DNA from 4 places in the Streptomyces araujoniae genome. Region 4 is predicted to be linked to each of the others. Evidence: riboswitches for the same ligand, from Rfam matches in the RefSeq annotation. Region 4 holds a riboswitch; each other region holds the start of a gene.
What was found. A riboswitch is a leader RNA that binds a small molecule or an ion and turns the genes downstream of it on or off. The one in region 4 is predicted to bind cyclic di-AMP.
Positions count from the first base shown of each region.

Region 1: it holds a riboswitch for cyclic di-AMP, as region 4 does, so the genes downstream of both, ACQ9ZG_RS26350 (M23 family metallopeptidase) here and ACQ9ZG_RS32135 (transglycosylase SLT domain-containing protein) in region 4, are expected to answer to the same signal.
Region 2: it holds a riboswitch for cyclic di-AMP, as region 4 does, so the genes downstream of both, ACQ9ZG_RS21285 (C40 family peptidase) here and ACQ9ZG_RS32135 (transglycosylase SLT domain-containing protein) in region 4, are expected to answer to the same signal.
Region 3: it holds a riboswitch for cyclic di-AMP, as region 4 does, so the genes downstream of both, ACQ9ZG_RS29825 (LysM peptidoglycan-binding domain-containing M23 family metallopeptidase) here and ACQ9ZG_RS32135 (transglycosylase SLT domain-containing protein) in region 4, are expected to answer to the same signal.

Region 1 is NZ_CP194070.1:6,104,841-6,109,042, reverse strand. Features, by position in the region: gene ACQ9ZG_RS26355 (GntR family transcriptional regulator) at 1-650, opposite strand, end outside; gene ACQ9ZG_RS26350 (M23 family metallopeptidase) at 957-1,772, opposite strand; cyclic di-AMP (ydaO/yuaA leader) riboswitch at 1,787-1,955, opposite strand; gene ACQ9ZG_RS26345 (M16 family metallopeptidase) at 2,170-3,540, opposite strand; gene ACQ9ZG_RS26340 (M16 family metallopeptidase) at 3,567-4,202, opposite strand, start outside.
Region 2 is NZ_CP194070.1:4,925,434-4,929,635, forward strand. Features, by position in the region: gene ACQ9ZG_RS21280 (hypothetical protein) at 1-145, shown strand, start outside; gene ACQ9ZG_RS21285 (C40 family peptidase) at 370-1,590, opposite strand; cyclic di-AMP (ydaO/yuaA leader) riboswitch at 1,589-1,755, opposite strand; gene pcrA (DNA helicase PcrA) at 2,025-4,202, shown strand, end outside.
Region 3 is NZ_CP194070.1:6,997,266-7,001,467, reverse strand. Features, by position in the region: gene ACQ9ZG_RS29835 (STM4011 family radical SAM protein) at 1-68, shown strand, start outside; gene ACQ9ZG_RS29830 (SGNH/GDSL hydrolase family protein) at 95-922, opposite strand; gene ACQ9ZG_RS29825 (LysM peptidoglycan-binding domain-containing M23 family metallopeptidase) at 1,094-2,095, opposite strand; cyclic di-AMP (ydaO/yuaA leader) riboswitch at 2,099-2,259, opposite strand; gene ACQ9ZG_RS29820 (tyrosine-protein phosphatase) at 2,671-3,483, shown strand; gene ACQ9ZG_RS29815 (DUF6126 family protein) at 3,488-3,664, opposite strand; gene ACQ9ZG_RS29810 (helix-turn-helix domain-containing protein) at 3,774-4,202, opposite strand, start outside.
Region 4 is NZ_CP194070.1:7,606,303-7,610,504, forward strand. Features, by position in the region: gene ACQ9ZG_RS32125 (SpoIIE family protein phosphatase) at 1-460, shown strand, start outside; gene ACQ9ZG_RS32130 (FAD-dependent oxidoreductase) at 515-1,876, opposite strand; cyclic di-AMP (ydaO/yuaA leader) riboswitch at 2,377-2,537, shown strand; gene ACQ9ZG_RS32135 (transglycosylase SLT domain-containing protein) at 2,541-3,380, shown strand; gene ACQ9ZG_RS32140 (GMC oxidoreductase) at 3,539-4,202, shown strand, end outside.

The DNA.
Region 1 (4,202 bases), 1.5 Mb from region 4:
GCCGGGTGACGGCCGGGCCGGTCCGGGCGGCGGCGGAGCCGGTGGGCCGCGGCCGACCGTTCCGCGTGCTGGGCGGCCAGCGCCCTCGCCCGCTCCGCGTCGCCGCGCGCCACCGCGTCCACGATGGCACCGTGCTCGGCCCAGGAGTCGACGGGGCGGGCCGGCTGCTCGACGGCGTACATCCACGCGGTCTTGTGCCTGAGCTGGGTGAGCAGGGCGATGAGGCCGGGGCTGCCGGAGGCCTGGGCGAGGGTCTCGTGGAACCAGCCGCCCAGCGCCCGCAGGTCCTCCCCCTCGCCCCGGCGGGCCCGCTCCTGGCCCAGCCGGACCAGGCCGCGGAGCACCTTGAGGTGGGCCTCCGTCCGGCGCTGGGCGGCCCGGGCCGCGCCGAGCGGCTCCAGGAGCATCCGGATCTCCAGCAGGTCGGCGGCCTCCTGCTCGGTGGGCTCGGCGACGCAGGCCCCGGCGTGCCTGCGGGTGACGACGAAGCCCTCGGACTCCAGCGTGCGCAGCGCCTCGCGCACCGGGACGCGGGAGACCCCGTACCGCCGCGCCAGCAGTTCCTCGGTGAGGCGGCTGCCGCGTTCGTAGACACCGGAGACGATGTCGTCACGGATTGCCGTGCATACCGATTGCGCGGGAATGCGCATGTCCGAACCTCCGCCATAATCCCCGCGAGACGCGGCCGGCCGACACCTGTTCCGTGACTCTATTGCAATCCGCCGCAATTTCCGATGGCGGGTCGGAATCGAGGGATATCTTCTGGCGGATTCCGGAAGGCGCGGGACCGGACCGTGGGGCCGGACGGGACCGTGGGGCCCGACCGGACCGTGGGGCCGGACGGGACCGTGGGGCCCGACCGGACCGTGGGGCCGGACGGGACCGTGGGGCCCGACCGGACCGTGGGGCCGGTTCGCCGGACCGCTTGCCCGGGCCGGGCGTCGGTGCCGTGCGCGTCAGACGTTGACGCCGTGCGAGCGCAGGTAGGCGACCGGGTCCATGTCCGAGCCGTACTCCGGGGTGGTCCGGGCCTCGAAGTGCAGGTGCGGGCCGGTGGAGTTGCCGGTGGAGCCGGAGAGGCCGACCTGCTGGCCGGAGGTGACGCTCTGGCCGACGGAGACGGTGATCGAGGAGAGGTGGCCGTACTGGGTGTACGTGCCGTCGGCCATCCGGAGCACCACGTTGTTGCCGTACGCCCCGCCCCAGCCGGCCTCGACGACCGTACCGGCGCCGACCGCGACGACGGAGCTGCCGGAGGCGGCGCGGAAGTCCACGCCGGAGTGGCTGCCGGAGGACCAGAGGGCGCCGCCCGACTTGTAGCCGGTGGTGACGTAGGACCCGGCGACGGGGAGGTGGAAGGCGTTGAGGCGGGCGCGCTCGGCGGCGCGGGCGGCCCGGGCCTTCTCCTCGCGGATCTCCTTCGCGCGGGCCTCGGCCTTGCGCTCCGCCTCCGCCTTCGCCCGGGCCTTCTCGGCCTTGGCCTTGGCTTCCGCGGCGGCCTTGGCCTTCGCCCTGGCCGCGTCGGCCGCCTGCTGGTGCTGGGCGCGGGCCTGGGCGTCGAGCCGCTCGGCGAGCGTGGCGTCGAGGGTGATGGCCTGGGTGAGTCCGGTCTCGACGGTCCGGGCGGCCTCGGAGTCCGCCGCGGTGGCCGGCGAGGCGAGGGTGCCGAGGACGCCGGTGGTGGCCAGGGCCGTGACGCCGGCGACATGGGCGCTGCGGCGGGTCAGGCGGCTCGGGGCACGGTGCTTCCCGGTGGCACGGGTGAACGCCATGGAGGGGCTGGATCCTTTCCTTCCTTCTCGCCTACCGGGTTAGCTGACGGGTTCGGAGCAGGAAGGTCTCCTACGGACTCCCGGGCCGGTTCGCGGCACGGGGATCCGATTCACCCCAGGGACTGCGTGTGGGTCCCCGGCTCCCCAGGCTCGCGCCTGACGGGGACTCGGCGATGGCTGCCCGGCGCCGCGGGTGCGGCATACGGGTGGCGGACAGCCGGGCCGACGCTAGGCGGGGCGGCTGCGCATCACCAAACGGACAGGGGGGTTTGTCGCGCATCCCACAGGGCAGATCGTCACCCTCTTGGAGGAAGAGGCACATTTGGGACTTAACGCGCAAAAAGCGAGGGCCCCGGCGAACCGGGACCCTCGTTCCTTCTGCCGCGCCGGTGCGGTGTCAGCCGCTGACGACGGTCACCTCTCCGATGCCGAGCGCCTTCACCGGCTCCGCGATCTGCGCCGCGTCCCCGACCAGGACCGTGACCAGCCGGTCCACCGGGAAGGCGTTGACCACGGCCGCGGTCGCCTCCACGGTGCCCGTCTCCGCGAGGCGGGCGTACAGCTGGGCCTGGTAGTCGTCGGGGAGGTGCTGCTCGACCTGGTCGGCCAGGGTGCTCGCGACCGAGGCGGCCGTCTCGAACTTGAGCGGGGCGACGCCCACCAGGTTCTGCACGGCCGTCTCGCGCTCGGCGTCGGTAAGCCCTTCGGCGGCCAGCGTGCGCAGGACCTTCCAGAGGTCGTCCAGGGCCGGGCCGGTGGACTCGGTGTCCACCGAACCGCTGATGGCGAGCATCGCCGCACCGCCCGCGTCGGGCCCGGCGGAGCGCAGGACCTGGGCGAAGGCCCGCACGCCGTAGGTGTAGCCCTTCTCCTCGCGCAGCACCCGGTCCAGCCGGGAGGTGAGGGTGCCGCCCAGGCAGTAGGAGCCGAGCACCTGGGCGGGCCAGACGCTCTCGTGGCGGTCCGGGCCGATGCGGCCGATCAGCAGCTGGGTCTGGACCGCGCCGGGGCGGTCCACGATGACGACGCGACCGGCGTCGTCGGCGGTGATCGGGGCGACCGGGCGGGCCTGGCCCGCGTCGCCCGACCAGTCGCCGAGGGTGTCGGCGAGCAGGGCGTCCAGGTCGATGCCGGTCAGGTCACCGACGATCACGGCCGTCGCGGTGGCCGGGCGGACATGGGCGTCGAAGAAGGCGCGCACGGCGGCCGCGTCGATCCGCCGCACGGTCTCCTCGGTGCCCAGCCGGGGGCGGGACATCCGGGCGGTGGCCGGGAACAGCTCCTTGGAGAGCTGCTTGGCGGCGCGCCGGGACGGGTTGGCCTGCTCGTGCGGGATCTCGTCGAGCCGGTTGCCGACGAGCCGCTCGATCTCGCTCTCGGCGAAGGCCGGGGCGCGCAGGGCCTCCGCGACCAGGCCGAGCGCCTTGGCCAGCCGGGAGGCCGGGACCTCCAGGGAGACCCGGACGCCGGGGTGGTCGGCGTGGGCGTCCAGGGTGGCGCCGCACCGCTCCAGCTCGGCGGCGAACTCCTCGGCGCTGTGCTTGTCGGTGCCCTCGGAGAGCGCGCGCGACATGATCGTGGCCACGCCGTCCAGGCCCTCGGGCTCGGCGTCCAGCGGCGCGTCCAGGAAGATCTCCACGGCCACGACCTGCTGGCCGGGGCGGTGGCAGCGCAGCACGGTCAGCCCGTTGGGCAGGGCGCCGCGCTCGGGGGCGGGGAAGGCCCACGGCCGGGCGGTGCCCGGGGTCGGCTGCGGGTGGTACTCCATGGCTACTCCAGTCACGGCGGCGTCGCTCACTTGTCCGTCCCCTCGGGCGCGTCGGTGGCCTCGTCCCCGTCCTCGGCAGGCTCGACCGGCTCGTAGACGAGCACCGCCCGGTTGTCGGGGCGCAGGGCCGCCGCGGCCGCCTGGCGCACCTCCTCGGCGGTGACGTCCAGCACCCGGCCCACGGCGGTCAGGGCGAGCTGCGGGTCACCGAACAGCACCGCGTAGCGGCAGAGTTCGTCGGCGCGGCCCGCGACCGTCCCCAGCCGGTCCAGCCACTCGCGCTCCAACTGGGCCTGGGCGCGCTCCATTTCCTCCGGGGTGGGCCCCTCGGCGGCGAACCGGGCCAGCTCCTCGTCGACCGCGGTCTCGATCGTCTCCACCGCGACACCGCCGGAGGTCTTCACGTCCAGCCAGCCCAGCGAGGGCGCCCCGGCGAGCCGCAGCAGCCCGAACCCCGCCGCCACCGCCGTACGGTCGCGGCGGACCAGGCGGTTGTGCAGCCGGGAGGACTCACCGCCGCCGAGCACGGTGAGCGCCAGGTCGGCCGCGTCGGCGGCGCGGGTGCCGTCGTGCGGGAGGCGGTAGGCGGCCATCAGGGCGCGCGCCGGGACCTCCTCGTGGACCACTTCGCGCAGCTGCTCGCCGATGATCTCGGGCAGGGT
Region 2 (4,202 bases), 2.7 Mb from region 4:
GATCGGCGTCAAGCTGGCGGTCCTCGTCGTCATCCTCGCGCTCGTCTACGTCAAGCGGGACCAGGAGAAGGTCGAGAAGGGCGCGTTCGCGGCGGTCGGCGGACTGACGGTCGCCAACATCTTCATCGCCACGCTCTGGACCTGAGGGGTCTGAGAGGCCAGGGGCACTGAGGGGCCTGGGCGACCGGGATGGCTGAGGGACCTGAGGGATCTGGGGGTGCCCAAGGGGCCCGGGTGGCTCCTGAGGAGCGCCTGAGGGGCCTGGGGTCCCCGGCGCCCGGGGCCTGAGAACTTCCCGGGGCCCGAGAGGCTCCCGGAGCCCGATAGGCCGGGGCGGGGAGGCGTGAGGCCCGCCCCGGCCGACGTGCGCTACGCCGGGCGCACGCTGCCGTAGATCGGCATGTAGTAGATCGACTCCTCGCGCACGTTCGCCCCCGGCTTCGGCGCGTGGATCATCATCCCGTCGCCCTTGTAGATGCCGACGTGGCTGATGTCGTCGTAGAAGAAGACCAGGTCACCCGGCTGGAGGTCCGACGTGGCGACGCGGGTGCCGACCTTCACCTGGTCCCAGGTGGTCCGGGGCAGGGTGACCCCCGCCTCCCGCCAGGCCGCCTTGGTCAGCCCCGAGCAGTCGTACGAGGACGGGCCCGTCGCCCCCCACACGTACGGCTTCCCGATCTGGGCGCGGGCGAAGGCCAGCACCTTCTCGGCCTTGGCCGCGTAACCGCTGCCCGTCCCGGCCCCCGTACCCGTACCGGACCCCGGGCTCGTCCCCGTCCCCGTACCGCTGCCGGAGCCAGAACCGGAGCCACCGGCCTCGGCGGACTCCTTCGCGGCCTCCTCGCGGGCCTTCTTCTCCGCCGCCTCGCGCTCCTTGGCCTCGGCCGCCTGGCGGGCGGCCAGCCGCTCCGCCTTCTCCCGGGCCTCGGCCTCCTTCTTCCGCTCCAGCTCCGCCAGCCGCGCCTTCTCCTCGGCGGTCAGCCGCGACAGCAGCGCCCGGGCCTCGGCCAGCTTGGTCTGCACGGTCTGCTTGCCGGTGCGCAGCGCGGTCTGCGTCTCGGTCAGCTTCTCCAGGCTCTTCACGGCCTCCGCGCGCTTCTTCGAGGCCTCGGCCTGCTGCGTGCGGAAGTCGTCGACGGCCTTCTGCTGCCGCTCGGTCGCCCGGCTCATCAGCCGGCTCTGGTCGAAGTACCCCTGCGGGTCGTCCGCCAGGAAGAAGGTCGCGGTGGGCGCGATGCCGCCGGTGCGGTACTGCGCGGCCGCGTAGGCGCCCAGCTCCCGGCGCGCCTCGTTGATCCGCTCGGTCCGCTTCGCCACGTCGGAGAGCAGCGTGTCGACCTTGGCCCGCTGGGTGGTGGAGGCGGCCTTCGCCCGGTTGTACTGCTGGGTCGCGCTGCCCGCCTGCCGGTACAGCTCGTCGACCTTCTTCTGCACGTCCTCGATGGCCGGCCTCGGCTCGGCGGGCGCCGCCGTCGCGTTCTGCGTGGAGAGCAGCGTCACGGAGGCGAGCGCGGCCGTCGTGAACCCGACGGCGGGGGTGGTCGTGCGCACCTTCGTACGCGGCTTGCGATGCGATGCCAAGACCGGCATCTCCTTCCGTGGACCGCCTACCGGGTTAGCTGTCGGGTTCGGACGGAACGGAAGGCTGTCCTACGGTCCGCCTGCGCGGGCACGGACCGATTCACCCCGGTTCTGCGTGTGGGTCCCCGGTTCCGAACCGCCGCGAGGGCAGCACGGATTCGGCAGAGGTGACCGTGAGACGCGGTTCGCCTCAGGGAGCTACGGATCACCTGACCGAGCACGCTAGCCAACGCGGCCCGCCGCTGGGAAGGAGGATGAGCGATATGCCCGATACATTTTCGTGACCTTCTCCCCGGCCGGAACCTGCACCCCCTCCGACCGGCTGCTCCTTCACGGAACGTGGACGTCCGCTCTCCGTCCGTACGGGGCGGACGCCCGTGCCGGTGGCCGCTTGCGGCCTTCGGCCGAACGTTGTCGGTGCGGCCCCCTAGACTCGGAGGGCGATGAGCAGCCTCTTTGACGACAACTTCCTGACCGGCCTCCAGCCCGCGGAGGACGGCCCGCCGCCGCCCCCCGAGGAGCACGCACCCGAAGCGGTGCCGGAGGGACTCTTCGAGGGCGTCTTCGACGCGCCCCCGCCTCCCCGGGACGGGTACTACCGGGACGGTCACCCGCGCCCGGTCATCGACTCCGCCGCACTGCTCGACGGGCTGAACACCGAGCAGCGCGCCGCCGTCGTGCACGCCGGCTGCCCGCTGCTCATCGTCGCCGGGGCCGGTTCCGGCAAGACCCGGGTGCTCACCCACCGCATCGCCCACCTGCTGGCCGAGCGCGGGGTCCACCCGGGGCAGATCCTCGCGATCACCTTCACCAACAAGGCCGCGGGCGAGATGAAGGAGCGCGTCGAGCAGCTGGTGGGCCCGCGCGCCAACGCCATGTGGGTGATGACCTTCCACAGCGCGTGCGTCCGCATCCTGCGCCGCGAGTCGAAGAAGCTCGGCTTCACCTCGTCGTTCTCGATCTACGACGCCGCCGACTCCAAGCGCCTGATGGCCCTGGTCTGCCGCGATCTGGACCTGGACCCCAAGCGCTATCCGCCGAAGTCCTTCACCGCCAAGGTCTCCAACCTCAAGAACGAGCTGATCGACGAGGAGACCTTCGCCGGACAGGCGGCGGACGGCTTCGAGAAGACCCTCGCCCAGGCGTACACGCTCTACCAGGCCCGCCTGCGCGAGGCCAACGCCCTGGACTTCGACGACATCATCATGACGACAGTCCACCTCCTCCAGGCCTTCCCGGACGTGGCCGAGCACTACCGCCGCCGCTTCCGCCACGTCCTGGTCGACGAGTACCAGGACACCAACCACGCCCAGTACACGCTGGTTCGGGAGCTGGTCGGCCCCTCCGGGGAGGCGTCCGACGCCCCCGCCGAGCTGTGCGTGGTGGGTGACGCGGACCAGTCGATCTACGCCTTCCGCGGCGCCACCATCCGCAACATCCTCCAGTTCGAGGAGGACTACCCGGACGCGACGACGATCCTCCTGGAGCAGAACTACCGCTCCACACAGACGATCCTCTCCGCCGCCAACGCCGTCATCGAGCGCAACGAGAGCCGCCGCCCGAAGAACCTCTGGACCAACGCCGGCTCCGGCGCCCGCATCACCGGCTACGTCGCGGACACCGAGCACGACGAGGCCCAGTTCGTCGCCGACGAGATCGACCGCCTCACCGACAAGGGCGACGCCAAGGCGGGCGATGTCGCCGTCTTCTACCGGACCAACGCCCAGTCCCGTGTCTTCGAGGAGATCTTCATCCGGGTCGGCCTGCCCTACAAGGTCGTCGGCGGCGTGCGGTTCTACGAGCGCAAGGAGGTCCGGGACGTCCTGGCCTACCTCCGCGTCCTCGCCAACCCCGAGGACACCGTCCCGCTCCGCCGCATCCTCAACGTGCCCAAGCGCGGCATCGGGGACCGCGCCGAGGCCATGATCGACGCCCTGTCGATGCGCGAGAAGATCTCCTTCCCGCAGGCGCTGCGCCGCGTCGACGAGGCGTACGGCATGGCGGCCCGCTCCTCCAACGCCGTCAAGCGGTTCAACACGCTGATGGAGGAGCTGCGCACGATCGTCGAGTCCGGCGCCGGGCCCGCCGTCGTGCTGGAAGCCGTGCTGGAGCGCACGGGCTATCTGGCCGAGCTCCAGGCCTCCACGGACCCGCAGGACGAGACCCGTATCGAGAACCTCCAGGAACTCGCCGCCGTCGCCCTCGAATTCGAGCAGGAGCGCGGCGAGGAGGAGGGCGCGGGCACGCTCGCGGAGTTCCTGGAGAAGGTCGCGCTGGTGGCCGACTCCGACCAGATCCCCGACGAGGACGAGGACGGCTCCGGCGTCATCACGCTGATGACCCTGCACACGGCGAAGGGCCTGGAGTTCCCGGTCGTCTTCCTCACCGGCCTGGAGGACGGCGTCTTCCCGCACATGCGGGCCCTCGGCCAGACCAAGGAGCTGGAGGAGGAGCGCCGTCTCGCCTATGTCGGCATCACCCGCGCCCGCGAGCGGCTCTATCTGACCCGGGCCGCCATGCGCAGCGCCTGGGGACAGCCCTCGTACAACCCGCCCTCGCGGTTCCTGGAGGAGATCCCGGAAACGCACCTGGACTGGAAGCGCAAGGGCCCGATGGCCGCC
Region 3 (4,202 bases), 610 kb from region 4:
GACCCCTGGTCCCGGGCCCGACCCGGCGTACGCTCCCCCTGCTGAACCCTGAGCCCCTGAATCCCTGAGAACCCGAGCCCCTGGGCACCTGCTGCTACAGCGGCAGCAGGTCCGGGCGCTTGGCCTCGACGTGGTCGCCGGACGACTCGCCGCGCAGCCGCCGCCCGATCCACGGCACGAGGTACTCCCGCGCCCACTGGATGTTGTCGCGCCCCTCGTGGAAGGTGCTGCGCTGGGCCTGCGGCGGCCAGGGCTGGTCCGGGTCGGCCGGGACGTCGTGGCCGAGGACCTGGGCGGCGCGCAGCGCGACCCGGGTGTGGCCCTCGGGCGAGAGGTGGAGCCGGTCGGCGTCCCAGGCGCGCCGGTCCTGCACCGAGCGCAGCGACCACAGGTCGAGCACCGGGCAGCGGTAGCGGTCCGCGATGGCCCGGAGGTGGACGTTGTACGTGGCGATCTTGCCCCGCATATGGCGCAGCACCGGGACGCCCCGGGTGTCGAAGCCGGTGGTGATCATGACGGAGCCGACCGCCTCGGTCAGCTCCGCGACGGCCTTCTCGTACCGCTCGGCCAGGTCGTCGGGGTCGGTGCCGGGCCGGATGATGTCGTTGCCGCCCGCGCAGAAGCTGACCAGGTCGGGGGCCAGCTCCTTGGCGCGGGGGATCTGCTCCTCGACGATCTGGTCGAGGAGGCGTCCGCGTACGGCGAGATTGGCGTAGCGGAAATTCCCGTGCCGGGTCTCGTCCGGGTTCGTCGCCGCGTCGGGGGCGGGGAGCCGGTCGGCGAGGAGAACCGCGAACCGGTCCGCCCAGCCGACAAAGGTGCCGTCGGGGCCGGGGTCTCCGACGCCTTCGGTGAAACTGTCCCCGATCGCCGCGTACGACCCGATGGTGTTCTGCTGCTGGGTTCTCGAATCGTCTGCCACAAGCACATATCCTGCACCGTTCAATGTGACCTACGCGACCGTAATACGGGGTTGACGGGTGGTGACATAGACCACCCGGTCTGATTTGGGTAAAGCCGGAATAAGTAGAGGGCGGTGTGCCACAGCACACCGCCCTCGATCACTTCACGCCCGGTGCGGGCCGCCCTCGGGTCAGAGGGAGACGCCGTGCTGGCGCAGGTAGGCGACCGGGTCGACGTCCGAGCCGTAGCTCGGGCCGGTGCGGACCTCGAAGTGGAGGTGCGGACCGGTGGAGTTGCCGGTGGAGCCGGAGAGGCCGATCTGCTGGCCGCCGGTGACGGTCTGGCCGGTGGAGACGTTCAGCGAGGACTGGTGGGCGTACTGGGAGTACATGCCGTCCGCGTGGCGGATGACGACCTCGTTGCCGTACGAACCGCTCCAGCCTGCCGAGACCACGGTGCCCGGGCCGATGGCGCGGACGGGGGTGCCGGAGGCGGCGCGGAAGTCGGCACCGGTGTGGTAGCCGCTGGACCAGCTGGAGCCGGAGGCGCGGTACTGGGTGGTGACCTGGGCGCTGTCCAGCGGGGCGGTCCAGCCGGAGCCGGTGGACTGCGAGGCGCCGGTCTGGGTGGTGGCACCGCTCCGCTTCTGCGCGGCGTCCGACTCGTCGGCCGAGATGGTGTCGCCCTTGGGCGCCTGCTCGGCCTTCTTCGGCGCGGCCTTGGGGGCGGCCTTCTTCTCGGCCTTCGGGGCGGACCTGGGCGCCGGGGCGGCCTTCTTGGCCTCGGAGGGCGCGGCGGAGCCGGCGGCCTTGGCGCCGAGGGTGAGCTTCATGCCCGGGAAGATCAGGCTGGGGTTCTCGCCGACGGTGGAGCGGTTGTCCTGGTACAGCTTCTGCCAGCCGCCCTTGAGCTGGTGCTCGGCGGCGATCTTCGCGAGGTAGTCGCCGGAGACGACGGAGTACGTCTTCGGGGCGGCCTTCGCCTTGGCGGGCGCGGCCTGCGGGGCGGCGGCCGGCACGACCGCGGCCGTGGCGGCGGCGGGCTTGACGGCCGGGGCGGCCTTCTCCGCTGCGTGGGCGCCGGTGGCGCCGATCAGCGGGAGGGCGAGTACGGCGCCGCCGGTGCCCGCGGCGAGGACGCCGCGGGTGATCGGGCCGGACTTGGGACGGCGGTGCTTACCCTGTGCGGGCATGGGGAAGTTCCTCTCCGGCGCCTGCGAGGTGAGCTGTCGGGTTCGGGCTGGAGATGCCCGGCCGCTGGATGGCGGCTTCACCCCTAGCCGGTCCGGATCGCTCCGGGCCGGCGGCTTACCTGGTTCCCCCGCTCCTGCCACACGTGAGTGGGTGGGTGCGAATTCCGGGCGGCGGCAGGATTAGGCGGTCCGTCCGGATTGACGGTGACCGTAAACGAGTCAGGACGACGGGAACAAGCCGTCGGTTGCCTCCCGGAATCATCGATTCAATTCCGCCCCGGATTTCCCGTCACACTCCGTGGATTACGGATCTTGGCTTTCCGTACGGATCCCGGGAAAACGACCGGGCTCCGTCGCCACGGTCCGTCACGGATATGATCCCGCTCACCTAGGGAATCCCATCTCCCCCATTAGCGGGGCATGTTCTGCGAAATGCACCAATACGGACATGCCGTCGGCACCACTTCTGACACTCCGTCATCCGGCCCATGATTTTCGGCCGAATCGATGTCGTATCGTCACAGGAGCGCCCTCGCCGGAGAGCCGCGCCGACGCCAGAGACTTCAGGAGCCACCGTGACGCAGCAGGTGCCGCAGGTCCCGCCGACCGAGACCGCACTGAACGGAGTCCGCAACTTCCGCGACGTGGGCGGGCTCCCCACCACGGACGGGCGGCGCACCGCCTTCGGCCGGCTCTACCGCAGCGGCCACCTGGCACACGCCACCGCCGAGGACGCGGCCTTCCTCTCCGGGCTCGGGCTGCACACCGTCTTCGACTTCCGCAACTCCGCCGACCACCAGCTCGACGGATACGACATCGAGTTGGCCGGTGTCCGCAATGTCAGCATTCCGCTCTCGGATCCGGCCGACGGAGCCGAGTTCTGGCGGCTGGTGCGCGACGGGAACATCGAGCAGCTGCGCTCGATCCTGGCCGGCGGCAAGGGCACCGAGCGGATGCTCCACATGTACCGCGCGACCATCGTGGACCGCACCGCCGAGCACAGCCGCGTCCTCCACGCCCTGGCGGAGGACAGCGTTCCGGCCCTGATGCACTGCGCGGCGGGCAAGGACCGGGCGGGGCTGTCGATCGCGGTCTCGCTGCTCGCGGTCGGCGTCGAGCGCGAGGCGATCGAGGCGGACTACCTCAAGTCCAACGACCCGCACCGCCGGTACAAGGTGAAGCGCACGGACATGTCCGCGACGGGGATGTCCCCCGAGGTGATGGAGCTGCTCAACCCGCTCTTCGGGGCCCAGTCCTCCTACCTCGCGGCGGCGTTCACGGCCATCGACGAGACCTGGGGCTCGACGGACCGCTATCTCTCGGAGGGACTGGGCGTCTCCGCCGCCACCCGGGAGCGGCTGCGCGAGCGCCTGCTCGACCAGGGCTGAGCGGCTACTCCGCGCCCGCCACCATGAAGAGCAGGTAGAGGAAGGCCGCGATCACATGGCCGACCACCAGGTAGGCGATGAGGCGGATCACCAGACCGCGCGGCATCCGGCGCTCCTGCGCGTCCTTCGTGGCCTTAGGCCGCCGGGGACTCAGCGGGTCGTAGTGTTCGGAATCGGACATGACGGTCCTCTCTGCCGGTCTCACGGCCGGTGGGTACGAAGGGTCCGGAGGTACGGGGGTCCGGAGCGCGGAGGTCCGCAGGTGTGCGGGGCCGCGGTGGTACGCGGGGTCAGCGCGCGTGGAGGGCGTTGCCGAGGCACAGCTCGGCCGCGGGGCTCTGGAGCAGGGAGTGGACGAAGAGCAGCTCCGCCCCGCCGCGGTCCAGGGCCGCGATCCGGTGCGGGGTGAGCGAGTCGAAGTGGGCGCTGTCGCCCGGGTCCAGATCGTGCACGGTCTCCCCCAGCGCGACCCGCAGCCGTCCGCCGACGACGTACAGCCACTCCTCACCGGGGTGCACGCGGACCAGGTCGCCCTGGGCGCCGTACGGGACACGGACCCGCAGCGCCTGCATGGCGCGGCCGGGGCTGCCGGCCCGGCGGTACATCCAGCCGTCGGCCTCGGCGCCCTCGAAGGCTCCGCCCCGGATGACCGCGTCGCGCTCGGGGGGCTTCTCGCCGAGCAGCTCGGAGACCGTCGTACCGTAGATACGGGCCAGGCC
Region 4 (4,202 bases):
CCGTGCCGTGCGGGCGGGCCACCCGCAGCCGGTGCTGCGCCACGCCGACGGCCGGACCGAGGTGCTCGACCTGCCCGGCGGCATCGTGCTCGGCATCGACGGGCAGGCGACCTACCCGGTCACCGAGCTGACCCTCGCACCCGGCGCCATGCTGGCCCTCTTCACCGACGGGCTCATCGAGCGCCCCGGGACCGACATCGACGAGGGCATCGAACGGCTGCGCGCCACGATCGAGGGGGTCGGCTCCGCGCCGCTGGCCGAGACCGCGAACCGGGTGATCGGGGAGGCCCGGCAGGCCACGGACCGCCCCGACGACATCGCCCTGCTGCTGGCGGCCCGCTGGACGCACCCGCCGCGGAAGCCGCCGCCACCGGCTCCCGGAACCGCCCCGCCCGGCCTGTGGCGGACCTTCCGCGGGCCGGGTCCCGGCGGCGCGAGGAGCACCCCGGACCCGGCCTGACGGGCACCGGCCCCGTACAGGTCAGGTGCCCGTACGGGGCCGGTGCCGTGAGGATCACGCGCCCGAGGCGTCCAGCATGCCCTCGCGCTCCACGACCTTGATCCGCTCACGGCCCTGGGCCGCGCCGAGCGCCTGCTCGTGGGCGTCCAGCCGGTGCCAGCCCTCCCACGTCGTGTAGCGGACGTTCCGGCTCTCCAGGAAGGCCTCCACGGCCTCCGGGGCGGGCGTCGCCGGCTCGGGCAGCCGTCCGGCGGCGAGGTCCTCCAGGAGGCAGGCGACCGTCTCGTTGGCGTCGCCCTTGGTGTGGCCGATCAGACCGATCGGGCCGCGCTTGATCCAGCCGGTGACGTAGACCGAGGCCATGTGCTCGTCGCCGGAGACGACCCGGCCCGCCTCGTGCGGGACCGTGCCGGAGGCCACGTCGAAGGGGAGCTTGGGCAGTTCCTCCGAGTAGTAGCCGACGGCCCGGTAGACGCTCTGCATCTCCCAGTCGGTGAACCTGCCGGTGCCCCGGACGTTGCCGGTGCCGTCCAGCTCGGTGCGCTCGGTGCGCAGCGCGGTGACCTTGCCGTCCTCGCCGAGGATCTCGACCGGGGACTCGAAGAAGTGCAGGAAGAGCTTGTGCGGACGGTCGCCGGTATCGCGGATCGCCCAGTTCTCCAGGGTCTGCGCGACCATGTTGGCCTGCTTGTTCTCCCGCCGGGTGGCGATGGAGCCCTCGTCGTAGTCGATGTCCTCGGGGTTGACGATGACCTCGATGTTGGGGGAGTGGTCCAGCTCCCGCAGCTCCATCGGGCTGAACTTGGCCTGCGCCGGGCCACGCCGCCCGAACACATGCACCTCCAGCGCCTTGTTCGCCTTGAGGCCCTGGTACACGTTGTCCGGGATCTCGGTCGGCAGCAGCTCGTCCGCCGTCTTGGCCAGCACCCGGGCCACGTCCAGCGCCACGTTGCCGACGCCGAGGACGGCGACCTTCTCGGCGGTCAGCGGCCAGGTGCGCGGGACCTCGGGGTGGCCGTCGTACCAGGAGACGAACTCGGCCGCGCCGTAGGAGCCGTCCAGCCCGATGCCGGGGATGTCCAGCGCCCGGTCGGCCTCGGCGCCGGTGGAGAAGATCACCGCGTCGTAGAAGGAGCGCAGGTCGTCCAGGTCGATGTCGTTCGGGTAGCTGACGTTGCCGAAGAGACGGATCTGCGGCTTGTCCAGCACCTGGTGCAGCGCCTTGACGATGCCCTTGATCCGGGGGTGGTCGGGGGCCACTCCGTAGCGGATCAGGCCGAAGGGAGCGGGCATGCGCTCGAACAGGTCGATCGAGACACCCGGGTCCTGGCAGACCTCGGATTTGAGCAGCGCGTCCGCAGCGTAGATACCGGCGGGGCCGGCTCCGACAATGGCGACGCGGACGGGGCGTGTCATGGCGTGTTGATCCTTAAGGCGGGCGAACGCGGGCAGGTCAGGCAGGTCGGGCAGGTTACAGAGTACGCGGCAAGTAAGGGTGGGCTTACTAGTGTCCACCCCACACGGTAAGCCAAGGCCGCGTGAGGCTCCCGACCCACCCTACGGAACCGCCCGATAAGTCCGTTTCTTCGGGTCGTTATGGGTGATTTGGGTCTTTGATTACCGAATTCCATAAAAGGGCCATTGGGTGCCTTGGGTCGCTTTGGCCTTACCCGTTCCGGCCGCCTCCGCCCGGAGTGGTGAGCGTCACGTCCCGGGGGTGCGGACGCAGAAGCGGAGCGTTCGGTTCCCTTCTCCGTGAAGAGAGTTGACGCCGTGACGGAACCGGGCCGGCCGGGAATTCCGCTCATTCGATCTTGCGGAAAAAGAAGATCCGGAATTCGGGGCTTGTTCCGCCCGATGTTTTTCGCCTACGGTCACGGTCAATCCGGATGGAACGCCGAATCCTGCCGCCGTCCGGGAATCCGCAACCCACTCACGTACGGCAGGAGCGGGGGACCCAGGTAAGTCGCCGATCCGGTCTCCGGAGCGGCTAGGGGTGAAGTCGCACGTCCCGTGCGGCCAGACATCTCCCGTCTGAACCCGACAGCTCACCCCGTAGGCGCCGGAGAGGAAATTCCCCATGCCCGCACCGGGTAAGCACCGCCGTCCCAAGTCCGTCTCGCTGGGCCGTGGCATCGCCGCCGTGACCACGGGTGGAGCCGTTCTGGCCCTTCCCGTCCTCGGCGCCACCACCGCCTCCGCCGCCCCCGCTCCGTCCGTCGCGGAAAAGGCCGTAACATCCGTCTCCGTGACCGCCCAGGCGAATTCCGTGACGAAGGCCGCGCCCGCCAAGCATTCCGTGGTGTCCGGCGAATCGCTTTCCAAGATCGCCCGCGACTATTCCGTCAGCGGCGGCTGGAAGAAGCTCTACGAAGGCAACCGGAAGGTCATCGGGGAGAACCCGCACCTTATTCACCCGGGTATCACCCTCACCGTCGGCGCCAAGGCTGCCGCCCCGTCAGACGCCAAGGCCGGAAAGGCCGGCAAGTCGGCCCCGACCGCCGACCGCGCCGCCTCGGCCGAGCGTGCCGACCGCTCCGCGCGTGCCGCCGCCCCCGCCGCCCAGGCTGCCCCGGCCGCCGCCGCCCCGACCGCGTACACCAACGACCTCGACGGCTGGATCAAGGAGTCGCTGGCGGTCATGGCCCAGCACGGCATCCCCGGCAGCTACGAGGGCATCCACCGCAACATCATCCGCGAGTCCTCGGGCAACCCGAACGCGATCAACAACTGGGACTCCAACGCGGCCAAGGGCACCCCGTCCAAGGGGCTGCTCCAGGTCATCGACCCGACCTTCCGCGCCTACCACGTGCCCGGCACCTCGACCGACAGCTACGACCCGGTCGCCAACATCGTCGCCGCGTGCAACTACGCCGCGGACCGCTACGGCTCGATCGACAACGTCTTCGGCGCCTACTGATCACCGGGCGCACCCGGCGTACGACAGCCCGAGGGGCCCCGGACCGCACGGTCCGGGGCCCCTCTCGCGTGCCGGGAAGTTACCCCCAAGTTTCTCGTGACTTACCACGCGATCAGCAGTAGAACCTGTTGCATTCTGCCGAGAGTGAGGTAGGTCATATGGGCGACACTGTCCAGCACAACGACGTCTCGAAAGGCGTCTCCCGTCGACGTTTCATCACGGGAACAGGTTCTCTTCTGGGGGTCGCGGCGCTCGCCGGGCCCACCGCCCCGGTCTGGGCCGCGCCCCGTACGGCGGCGGCCCCCATCGGCTCCGGAGCCCATGTGCCGGTGCTGGTCGTCGGCACCGGCTACGGCGGCTCGGTGGCCGCGCTCCGGCTCGCCCAGGCCGGTACGGACGTGCACATGGTCGAGATGGGCATGGCCTGGGACACCCCGGGCGCGGACGGCAAGATCTTCGCCAACACCACCCGGCCCGACGACCGCTCGTTCTGGCTGCGCACCCGGACCAAGCAGCCGCTGAGCAACTTCCTCGGCTTCCCGATCGACAGACAGGTCAACCGCTACACCGGGATCCTGGACGCCGAGGAGTTCGCCGGCATCACCGTCTACCAGGGGCGTGGCGTCGGCGGCGGCTCGCTGGTCAACGGCGGCATGGCCGTCACCCCGAAGCGGGAGAACTTCGCCGCCGTCCTCCCGACGGTGGACGCCGGCGAGATGTACCGCACCTACTACCCCCGGGCCAACGCCGACCTCGGGGTCTCCACCATCGACCCCGCCTGGTTCGACACGGTCGACTGCTACCAGTACGCGAGGGTCGGCC